DNA from 3 places in the Arthrobacter sp. DNA4 genome. Region 1 is predicted to be linked to each of the others. Evidence: riboswitches for the same ligand, from Rfam matches in the RefSeq annotation. Region 1 holds a riboswitch; each other region holds the start of a gene.

The links. Region 1 has a riboswitch for thiamine pyrophosphate ahead of NMQ03_RS19310 (ECF transporter S component). Riboswitches for the same ligand answer to the same signal wherever they lie in the genome.
Region 2: linked by a shared signal. The riboswitch ahead of thiD (bifunctional hydroxymethylpyrimidine kinase/phosphomethylpyrimidine kinase) and the one ahead of NMQ03_RS19310 (ECF transporter S component) in region 1 are both predicted to bind thiamine pyrophosphate.
Region 3: linked by a shared signal. The riboswitch ahead of thiC (phosphomethylpyrimidine synthase ThiC) and the one ahead of NMQ03_RS19310 (ECF transporter S component) in region 1 are both predicted to bind thiamine pyrophosphate.

Annotation. Positions count from the first base shown of each region.
Region 1 is NZ_CP101466.1:4,165,163-4,168,430, forward strand. Features, by position in the region: gene NMQ03_RS19305 (ABC transporter ATP-binding protein) at 1-1,271, opposite strand, end outside; gene NMQ03_RS19310 (ECF transporter S component) at 1,271-1,894, opposite strand; TPP riboswitch at 1,962-2,102, opposite strand; gene NMQ03_RS19315 (heme-degrading domain-containing protein) at 2,188-2,730, shown strand; gene NMQ03_RS19320 (iron-containing redox enzyme family protein) at 2,907-3,268, shown strand, end outside.
Region 2 is NZ_CP101466.1:2,670,475-2,673,742, reverse strand. Features, by position in the region: gene NMQ03_RS12285 (Rne/Rng family ribonuclease) at 1-1,055, shown strand, start outside; TPP riboswitch at 1,239-1,336, shown strand; gene thiD (bifunctional hydroxymethylpyrimidine kinase/phosphomethylpyrimidine kinase) at 1,344-2,864, shown strand; gene rplU (50S ribosomal protein L21) at 3,128-3,268, shown strand, end outside.
Region 3 is NZ_CP101466.1:2,758,917-2,762,184, forward strand. Features, by position in the region: partial or broken gene NMQ03_RS12725 (VOC family protein) at 1-99, opposite strand, end outside; partial or broken gene NMQ03_RS12730 (amidohydrolase family protein) at 246-1,329, opposite strand; TPP riboswitch at 1,407-1,514, shown strand; gene thiC (phosphomethylpyrimidine synthase ThiC) at 1,531-3,268, shown strand, end outside.

The sequences.
Region 1 (3,268 bases):
AGCCGCAGCCGCTCCAGCAGTTCCTCAACCCGGTCCTCGCCGTGCCCCAGGTGCCGGGGGCCGAAGAGCAGCTCGTCGAGCACCTTTCCGGTGACGAACTGGTGCTCCGGCTCCTGGAATACCGTGCCCACCCGCGAAATCAGCTGCTCGGCCTTCCACTTGTAGGGATCGATGCCGGCACCGCGGCTGAGGTCCAGCGTCGCGGACACTTTTCCGGACACCGGCTCAAGCAGCCCGCCGAGGGTCAGCGCGAACGTGGACTTGCCGGCGCCGTTGGCGCCGGTGATGGCAAGGGCCTGCCCGGCGCGGACCTGCGCGGCCACGCCTTCCTGGACCGGGACAGGCAGGATCTTCCGGAAGCCTTTGCGGCGGGGGCGTTCGCGGGAGACGCCCAGCTGCTCTGCGGCCAGCAGGAGGCTGCCTGCGCCGGGAGCCGGGACGGCGGCGCGGGCACGTGTGGCCGGCACGTACCCGGGTACCCAGACGCCCGCTGCGGCGAGCATGCTCCGCGCCTCCGTAAGTACTCGGTCCGGCGGCCCGTCCAGGAGCACTGCAGGATCGGCGGCGGAGCCCGGCTGCAGGACCACGATCCGGTCCACCAGGTCCTTCCAGACGGACACCCGGTGCTCCACCACCACCAGCGTCGCCCCGGTTTTGTCCAGGGAGCGGGCCACGGCGTCGCGGACCTCCAGCACGCCGTCCGGGTCCAGGTTGGCGGTGGGCTCGTCCAGCAGGATCAGTCCGGGACGCATCGCCAGGATGCCCGCCAGCGCCAGGCGCTGCTTTTGGCCGCCGGACAGGGCCGACGTCGGGTGGTCCAGCGGGAGGTGGGCGAGCCCGACGTCGGCAAGTGCCTCGTGAACGCGCGGCCAGATGGCGTCGCGGGGCACCGCAAGGTTTTCGGCGCCGAAGGCGACGTCGTCCCCCACCCGCGACAGGACCACCTGGGTCTCCGGGTCCTGCTGCATGAGACCGGCACGGCCGCGCCGTGCCCGGGGCGGGGCTCCGTCCACCAGCAGCGAACCGGACTCGTCGGCGTCGCCTGCCTCGCCGTCGTCGTTGATGTCTCCCAGGACGCCGGCCAGGGCGTGCAGCAGGGTGGACTTCCCGGCGCCGGAAGGCCCCAGCAGGAGCACCCGCTCCCCGGGGGCGATGTCCAGGTCAAGGCCGTGGACGGCGGGCTTGGCCCTTCCGGCGTGCCGCCAGCCCCATCCGCGGGCGGCGATGGCGGCAGGCCGGACCGTGCCGGAGGCGTCCTGGGAGGATGCCATCAGGAGAAGACGGGCTCCGTGGCAGCCTTGCGGGACGCGAAGGAGCCCAGCACGCCGGTGCGGGCCAGGCCGCGGGTGGCAAGCCAGGACAAAGCGCCAGCCAGGATGGCCCCGGAAAGGGTGGTCAGCACGATGTAGGCGAGCTTGTCCGCGCCGGAGTAGGCAATGTTCCAGCCCCACGGCGCAAACGAGTCATTCAGTCCGCAGAAGAACCCTGCCGCGGCGCTTACCAGCAGCGATACGGGCAGGTTGAACTTGCGGTAGACGAAGATCGCGAAAATGATTTCCGCGCCCAGGCCCTGGATGAAACCCGAGAACAGGACCGAGGCGCCGTACTGGGAACCCATCAGCAGTTCGCCGGTTGCGGCTACAGTCTCGCAGAACAGGGCGGCTCCGGGCTTGCGGATGATGAGCATGCCCAGCACCCCGGGAATCATCCAGCCGCCGGCGAGCAGTCCGGTCAGGGGCGGGTAGGCGGCGTTCATGGGGGCGGACAGTGCGGCGGCACCCTGGTCCCATGCCCAGAAGATGACGCCGCCCGCGATGGCCACCAGCGCGGCGACGACGATGTCCACGACGCGCCAGGACTTACTGGTGGTCTTCTTGATTGCTGCAGTGCTCATGTGATCCTCCTGGGAAACAGGAGGGGAAAGTGGACCCGGGTGCAGGCCTGTGGCCGTGCATCCGCGACACTTTGAGAACTCGACTCCCTTGCGCCGGTACTAACCGGATCAGGTTCGAGGGTCTGCGGCTGTCCGCACTCTCAGCGCCCACCTGCGGTGCCCGGCCTGTGCCAGGATGCCCGACGGCGGCGCTCCCCTGTCGTTTTTAGTGTTGCTTGTGGTTGGGTAACGCTGTCTATTTTGCCCAGTTGGGCGTGGTCAAGTTTACACCTGGCAGGAGTAGATTGAGGGCCATGACCGCCAATCCACCGGATGTAACCGGGTTCGATCCTGATTCCAGCGACGCCCAGCCGGAGGGCTCACTGGAGGCGCAGATTGCCCGCATCGAGGCAGAGGTCCGTGAGCTCCAGTTCCCCGGCTTCTCGCTGGATGATTCGTTGAACCTGGGCCTGCTCCTCGTTGAACTGGGCAAGGAGCGGTCATTGCCCATCGCCATCGACATCGCCAAGGGTGACCAGGTGCTGTTCCATGTCGCACTTCCGGGCGCCACGCCCGACAACGGCCACTGGATCCGGGCCAAGCAGCGCACTGCCCTGCGGTACGAGGTGCCCTCCCTCCTGGTGGGACTGCGCGGCCGGCTGGGCGGCGGCCGGATCGAGGACAACGCCTGGTTCGACCAGTCCCGCTATGCGGCACACGGGGGCGCGTTTCCGATCCAGGTCACGGGCGTTGGTGTGGTGGCTTCCGTGGCGGTGTCCGGCTTGCCGCAGCTTCAGGACCACGAACTGGCGGTGGAGGCACTGCGCGACATCCTGGGTTCGGCTCTGGACGAGTAGCGCCGGTTGACCCGGCGCAGCGGGACACGCACCGGTACTTGCCAAGCGGCCCCGGGCTGCTTAGCTTTTATTAGTAATCATGCTTACTATGTTGTCCCCCGGGGTACGACCACCACAGGGAATGGGAGCACCATCGGCGGCCGTTCCCCGAACCGGCGCGGCAACCAAGGAGCACCATGAGAATCCCGGACACCAGAGGTCCCATCAGCAGCGCCCTCTTTGCGGCCCTGTCCAAGGCCCCTGATGCTGCCACTCCGGAGCTGGACGGGCTGTACCGGCTGGTGGCGGCGCAGGTGGCGGGTACCGGTGACATCATTGCCGACGAAGACATCCAGCTGTCACTCTTTTGCCTGTACGAACTGCACTACTCGGGCCTGGACGGGGTCAGCGACGCTTGGGAGTGGGAACCGGCCCTGATCAGGGTCCGGCGACTGATCGAAGAACCCTTTGAAGCCGCCCTTCGCGCCGCCGCACGCCAAACCGCCGGTAATGTCGAACTGCCCGCCGGGATTGCCATGACCAGCGATGCCGTGGCCGA
Region 2 (3,268 bases), 1.5 Mb from region 1:
AGGTGGCCGAGGTCACCTCACTCGGCCTGGTCCAGATGACCCGCAAGCGCATGGGTACCGGACTGCTGGAAGTATTTGGCGAGCAGTGCGAGGCCTGCGCCGGCCGTGGCGTTGTGACCCACGACGACCCCGTGGAGCACCGCCGCGCCACCATCGTTGCGGCCGAGCACCACGTCCAGCGCACCGACAACCGGCCCGAGACCCGCACGGAAGCCCGTCCGGAAGGGCAGCGGAGCGACAATGCCCAGCCCGGCGTGCGTCCCGAACGCAAGCGGCGGCGCGGACGCGGCGGGCAGCAGCCCGAAGCGGCCCCGGCACCTGCCGTCCATGTGCACACGGTCCAGCCGGACCCGTCGGACGCCGAGCGGCACGCCAAGGCGGAGGCAACCAGGCTTGCCCTGGCGAACATTGCCGCTGCGGCCCACGCGGCCCACCTGCATGACGACGAGGTGGCGGCAGCCCGGCAGGTGCCTTCTGTGGAGCCTGCGCCGGCGCCCGTCGAGGAGAAGCACGACGCCGACGCCCCGGCACGTCCTGCAGCTGTCCTGACGTTCGGCGGCGAGGAAGTCCCGCTTCCGTTCGTGGAGCACGCTGAGGAACAGCATCCCCAGCCTGCCCTTACCCTGGACCGGCTTGCGGAAGCGTTCGCCCACCTCGGCCAGCCGGCTTCCCCTGTGGAGAACGCGCCTGCCAAGACCGCGGAAGCCGTGAAGGTGCCGGAAACTGTGGCGCCGGAACGGCAGCACGACGACGGGGGAGCGGAAGCGCGCTCCGCCGCAACGGAAGCTGCAGCCGGGAAGGACTACTCCGACCACACGCTGGAGCAGTCGCGGCAACGCAGGCCGCGGCGCCACCGTGCCGCCAGCCGTGCGCAGGGTGCCGCCAACGAGACCGCCGTCCAGCAACACGAAAACGTCCACGCGGCAGGCGCGGGCCATTCGCACGCAGCCAAGGCTCCTGAACCCGTGAAGCCCCAGCTGGCGCCGGCGGAACCGGGCAAGGCGCCTGAGGAGCCCATCATCCTCGGCGTGGGTGTGCCTGCCTCGGAGCTCTAGGTACAGGAGTTTCCGGTCAAACGGACGGCCGCGCAGTAAGGAATCCCCGTCCTGCGGACGATTCCCCCGGGAAGTACCGGGGGAATCGTCCGTGTGGCGGGGATTTCTGCTGCCGGGAGGTTGTTTTTCCCTTGAACCGGGTGCTGTCATCCTTTTTCCTGATGCGGCCTACGGGCTAGGGTGGAAACCGACACGGGGTGCCGCGCAGAAGGCCGGCTGAGATCCAGACCCGTTGAACCTGTCCGGCTAGTACCGGCGAAGGGATGTCTCTTGTCTTCGACCCTTTCCGTGCCCCTGCCTGCCGCCTCCGGCGTCCCCACCGCGCTGCCCTTGGGCCGGGACGTCCCGCGGGTCCTCTCGATCGCGGGCTCCGACCCGTCCGGTGGCGCCGGCATCCAGGCCGACCTCAAAAGCATTGCTGCCCACGGCGGATATGGCATGGCTGCCATCACCGCCCTGACGGCACAGAACACCCGTGGCGTGCAGGCTGTCCACGTTCCTCCGGCCGCTTTCCTGGCCGAACAACTGGACGCGGTCAGCGACGATATCTCCATCGACGCGGTCAAGATCGGCATGCTGGGCGACGAGAGCGTCATCCGCACTGTCCGGCAATGGCTGGAGAAGGTCCGCCCCGCCGTCGTGGTCCTCGACCCGGTGATGGTGGCCACCAGTGGTGACCGGCTGCTGAAGGAATCCGCTGAGGCTGCCCTCCGCGAACTGCTGCCGCTGGCGCACCTCATCACTCCCAACCTCCCGGAGCTTGCCATGCTGGTGGGCGGGGAGCCTGCCGGGACCTGGACGGCGGCGCTGGACCAGGGGAGGCGCCTTGCCGATGCCACCGGGGCCACCGTGCTGGTCAAGGGTGGCCACCTCGCAGGTGCAGACTGCCCGGACGCGCTGGTCAACACGGCCGGCCTCATGTCGCAGGAAGTGGTGGAAGTGCACGGCAAACGAATTTCCACCCGCAACAGCCACGGCACCGGCTGCTCCCTGTCCTCCGCGATGGCCACCGTCCAGGCACGCCTTGGCGACTGGGAGGCATCGCTCCTGACGGTCAAGCCATGGCTGACCGGCGCCCTTGAGAACTCGGAGCAGCTCGAGGTGGGCCGGGGAAACGGCCCCGTGCACCATTTCCACCATGTGCGGCCGGCCCTCGCGGAAGGCGCCTTCGCTGCCCGGCTGTGGACGGAAGCGCAGCAGGACCTGACGGACATCTACGCCCTGGACTTCATCCGCGGCCTGGCCTCCGGAGACCTTGCCGAGAAGGACTTTGCCTACTACCTGGCGCAGGACGCCCTGTACCTGAACGGCTACTCCCGGGTCCTCGCCCGGGCGAGTGCCCTGGCCCCGTCCGAAGCGGAGCAGCTGTTCTGGGCGGGATCCTCGCAGCAGTGCCTGGAAGTGGAGTCGGAGCTGCACCGCTCATGGCTCAGCACCCGCCCTGCCCAGGGCGGACTTGGCCCCGTCACCAAGGCGTATGTTGACCACCTCACCGCAGCGTCGGCGTCGGGCAGTTACGCCGTCCTGGCCGCCGCAGTCCTGCCCTGTTTCTGGCTCTACGCCGAGGTCGGGGAAAAGCTGCACGCCCAGTTCCTTGCCTCGGGAGAGCCCGACGGCCACGCCTACGCGGCCTGGCTCCGGACCTACGCCGACGAGGGCTTCGCCGAAGCCACCCGGCGGGCCATCGCCATTGTGGACGCGGCGGGGCGGAAGGCCTCCGACCACGAACGGGCGGCGATGGTGACCGCGTTCAAGCAGTCCTGCCGCCTGGAAGTGGAATTCTTCGACGCGCCGAGGCTGCATTCCTGACCCCTTCGGGCAGCACCGCCGCTATCATGGAGGGGCATGGTTGCGGTGCAGCTTGTCGGGGTGTGGTTACTACCACAGCCGGGCCGCCGGAACCAGCCTCATTTGCGGCCGTAGATGGATTTAGCGTATTCTGGATCTTCGGTGCTTACGCCAACACTTGGGTTATGACCCCACGGCGTTGAGGCACAGCGAGAATCCTGGCTTTTCCGAGTCGGCTCCGCACGCAAATTTTGTAATAAACGTCGAGAGAAGTGAGTTCCCAAGTGGTGTACGCGATTGTCCGCGCAGGCGGCCGCCAAGAGAAGGTTTCCGTTGGAGACTTCGTTACCCTGAACCGCGTCGCCGGTGGAGTAAGCAGCACCATCGAGCTGCCCGCACTGCTCCTGGTTGATGGTGACAAGGTC
Region 3 (3,268 bases), 1.4 Mb from region 1:
CCCGCCGTCCTGCTCGGCCACCACCTCAAGGCCCAGCGCACGCTGGTAGTAGTCGGTCATGACCTTCATGTCGCCCACCTTGAGCATCACGGTGCCCATGGCGAGGTCGGCAGGAAGAAGATCCTGGCTGCTGGCTGATGCGGTCATTGAACGCTCCTAGCATTGGCGGCCGTCCCATTGGCGGCCTGTCACCTCTTAAAATTACTTGAAGCTTCAATTTATTCCAAGTCCCTGCGAGCCGTTTGTCAGCGAATGATCCGCCCGCCCAGCACCACGTGCTCCAGCGCATGAATGGTCTCCGGTACCGCCCGCGGGTCTTCCCGGCATACGACGACGTCGGCGCGGGCCCCTTCCTCCACTCCGTGCGCTCCCAGCCACGTTCGTGCTGCCCAGCAGGCGGAGTCGAGGGCCGCGTCCATGGGCAGGCCGGCGCCGTGCAGGGCCAGGATTTCGTCCGTGATCCTGCCGTGCCGGATCACGCTGCCGGCGTCGGTACCGGCAAAGATGCGCACGCCCGCGGCATGGGCTTCCGCCACCCGCTCGAGCCTGCGTTCCCACAGGGCGCGCATGTGCGCGGCATAGCGTGGGAACTTGGGATCCGCCTGCGCAGCAATGTCGGGGAAGGTGGCGATATTGATGAGCGTGGGCACGATCGGTACGCCCTGCTCCACGAACCGGGGCAGGTGGCGGGGCAGGAGCCCGGTGGCGTGCTCGACGCAGTCAATGCCGGCGTCCAGCACCTGGTCCAGGGTGTCTTCGGCGAAGCAGTGCGCCGTCACCCGGGCGCCTTCGTCGTGCGCCGCCTGGACGGCATCGCGTACGACGGCGGCGGGAAACGACGGCGCCAGGTCGCCGGCGCTGCGGTCAATCCAGTCGCCCCACCAGCTTGACCCAGCCGTCGCCGTCGCGCGCCTGCTTGCGGACGGCCTCCACGAGGCCGTCCGGTTCAACTTCCTCAGCGAAGCCCCGCAGGTAGCGGCGCGTCCGGGCGATATGGCGCCCGGCACGGATCAACACCGGGAAGTCCCTGCCACCCTGCATCCAGCGGGTATCCGCCGGCGAGCCGGCGTCCCGGACCAGGAGGGTTCCGGCGTTGAGGTCCGCCTGCGCCTGGTCCCTGGCGGCTGCGGGCTCCACAGGGCCTGCGGGGCCCAGGCCGATGTGGCAGTGGGCGTCCACGAAGCCCGGCAGGACCCAGCCGTCGAGTATCCGGCCGGGAGGAGTGTCCGGCTTGTTGAACGTGAGCCTTCCGTCCACCGACCAAAGTCCATGCCGCACCCGGTCCGGTGCGGTCAGGACGGGTCCACGGAAGTGGATGATGTCTGCCATGGCGCTCCTTTCGATGCCCGGTCAGGCTAGCACCGCAATTATGACAAGCCCGGTTCAGGGGCCTGTGGTAGCTTCGTTCCTGACCACACGGGTGCCCTTGCAGGGGCTGAGATCGGGCTGACGCAGCCTGCGACCGTTGAACCTGTCCGGGTAATGCCGGCGAAGGAAGTGAGTATTCCCTTGAGTACGCAAAACACCCAGTTGAACCCTGCCCTGCTGCCGTCCGCCGGGGAGCCCGGCGACGCATCGGAACAGCCCGTGACCCAGTCCCTGAAGTCCCATTCCCTCGCCTACCTTGCGGATGAGGCGTCCGGGATCCGGGTACCTGTGACGGAAATTGCCCTTGAACCGTCACCCAACGGCCAGCCGAACGCACCCTTCCGGACTTACCGGACTGCGGGGCCCGGCAGCGACCCCGTCCGCGGGCTGCAGCCCTTCCGCGCAGAGTGGATCGCGGCGCGCGGGGACACCGAGCCCTACGGCGGCCGGGAGCGCAACCTGCTCGATGACGGCCGGTCGGCCGTACGCCGCGGCGCCGCCTCCGCGGAGTGGAAGGGCGCACAGCCGGTGCCCCGCCGCGCCGTCGACGGCCGGACGGTGACGCAGATGCACTATGCCCGGCAGGGAATCGTCACTCAGGAAATGCGGTTCGTGGCGCTGCGCGAAAACTGCGACGTTGAGCTGGTCCGCAGCGAGGTTGCTGCCGGCAGGGCCATCATCCCGAACAACATCAACCATCCGGAATCCGAGCCGATGATCATTGGCAAGGCTTTCCTGGTGAAAATCAACGCGAACATTGGCAACTCCGCGGTGACGAGCTCCATCGCGGAGGAGGTGGACAAGCTGCAGTGGGCCACCCAGTGGGGTGCCGACACCGTCATGGACCTCTCCACCGGCGACGACATCCACACCACGCGGGAGTGGATCATCCGCAACTCCCCCGTGCCGATCGGGACGGTGCCGATCTACCAGGCGCTGGAAAAGGTCAACGGCGAGGCCAACGCCCTCACCTGGGAGATCTTCCGGGACACGGTGATCGAACAGTGCGAACAGGGTGTGGACTACATGACCATCCACGCTGGCGTGCTGCTCCGCTATGTTCCGCTGACCGCCAACCGCGTCACCGGCATTGTCTCGCGCGGTGGCTCCATCATGGCGGGCTGGTGCCTGGCCCACCACCAGGAGAACTTCCTGTACACGCACTTCGATGAGCTGTGCGAAATCTTCGCCAAATACGACGTCGCCTTCTCGCTGGGTGACGGCCTCCGCCCCGGTTCCACGGCGGACGCCAACGACGCCGCGCAGTTCGCGGAGCTGGACACGCTCGCCGAGCTGACGCAGCGGGCCTGGGAGTATGACGTCCAGGTGATGGTGGAGGGGCCGGGCCACGTTCCCTTCCACCTGGTCCGTGAGAACGTGGAACGGCAGCAGGAGCTGTGCAAGGGTGCGCCCTTCTATACCCTGGGCCCGCTGGTCACCGACATCGCTCCCGGCTACGACCACATCACGTCGGCAATCGGCGCCACCGAGATTGCCCGGTACGGGACAGCCATGCTCTGCTACGTCACACCAAAGGAACATCTGGGGCTGCCCAACAAGGACGACGTCAAGACGGGTGTCATCACCTACAAGATCGCGGCGCACGCGGCGGACCTGGCCAAGGGCCACACGGGGGCGCACGAACGGGACGATGCCCTGTCCAAGGCACGGTTCGAATTCCGCTGGCGCGACCAGTTCGCCCTGTCCCTGGATCCTGTGACCGCGGAGGCGTTCCACGACGAGACGCTTCCCGCTGAACCAGCCAAGACGGCGCACTTCTGTTCCATGTGCGGGCCCAAGTTCTGCTCCATGCGGATCAGCCAGGATATCCGTGACGAATACGGGTCGGCAGACTCGCAGGCGGCACTGGCGGACATGGCCTCCGGCATGCGGGAGAAGA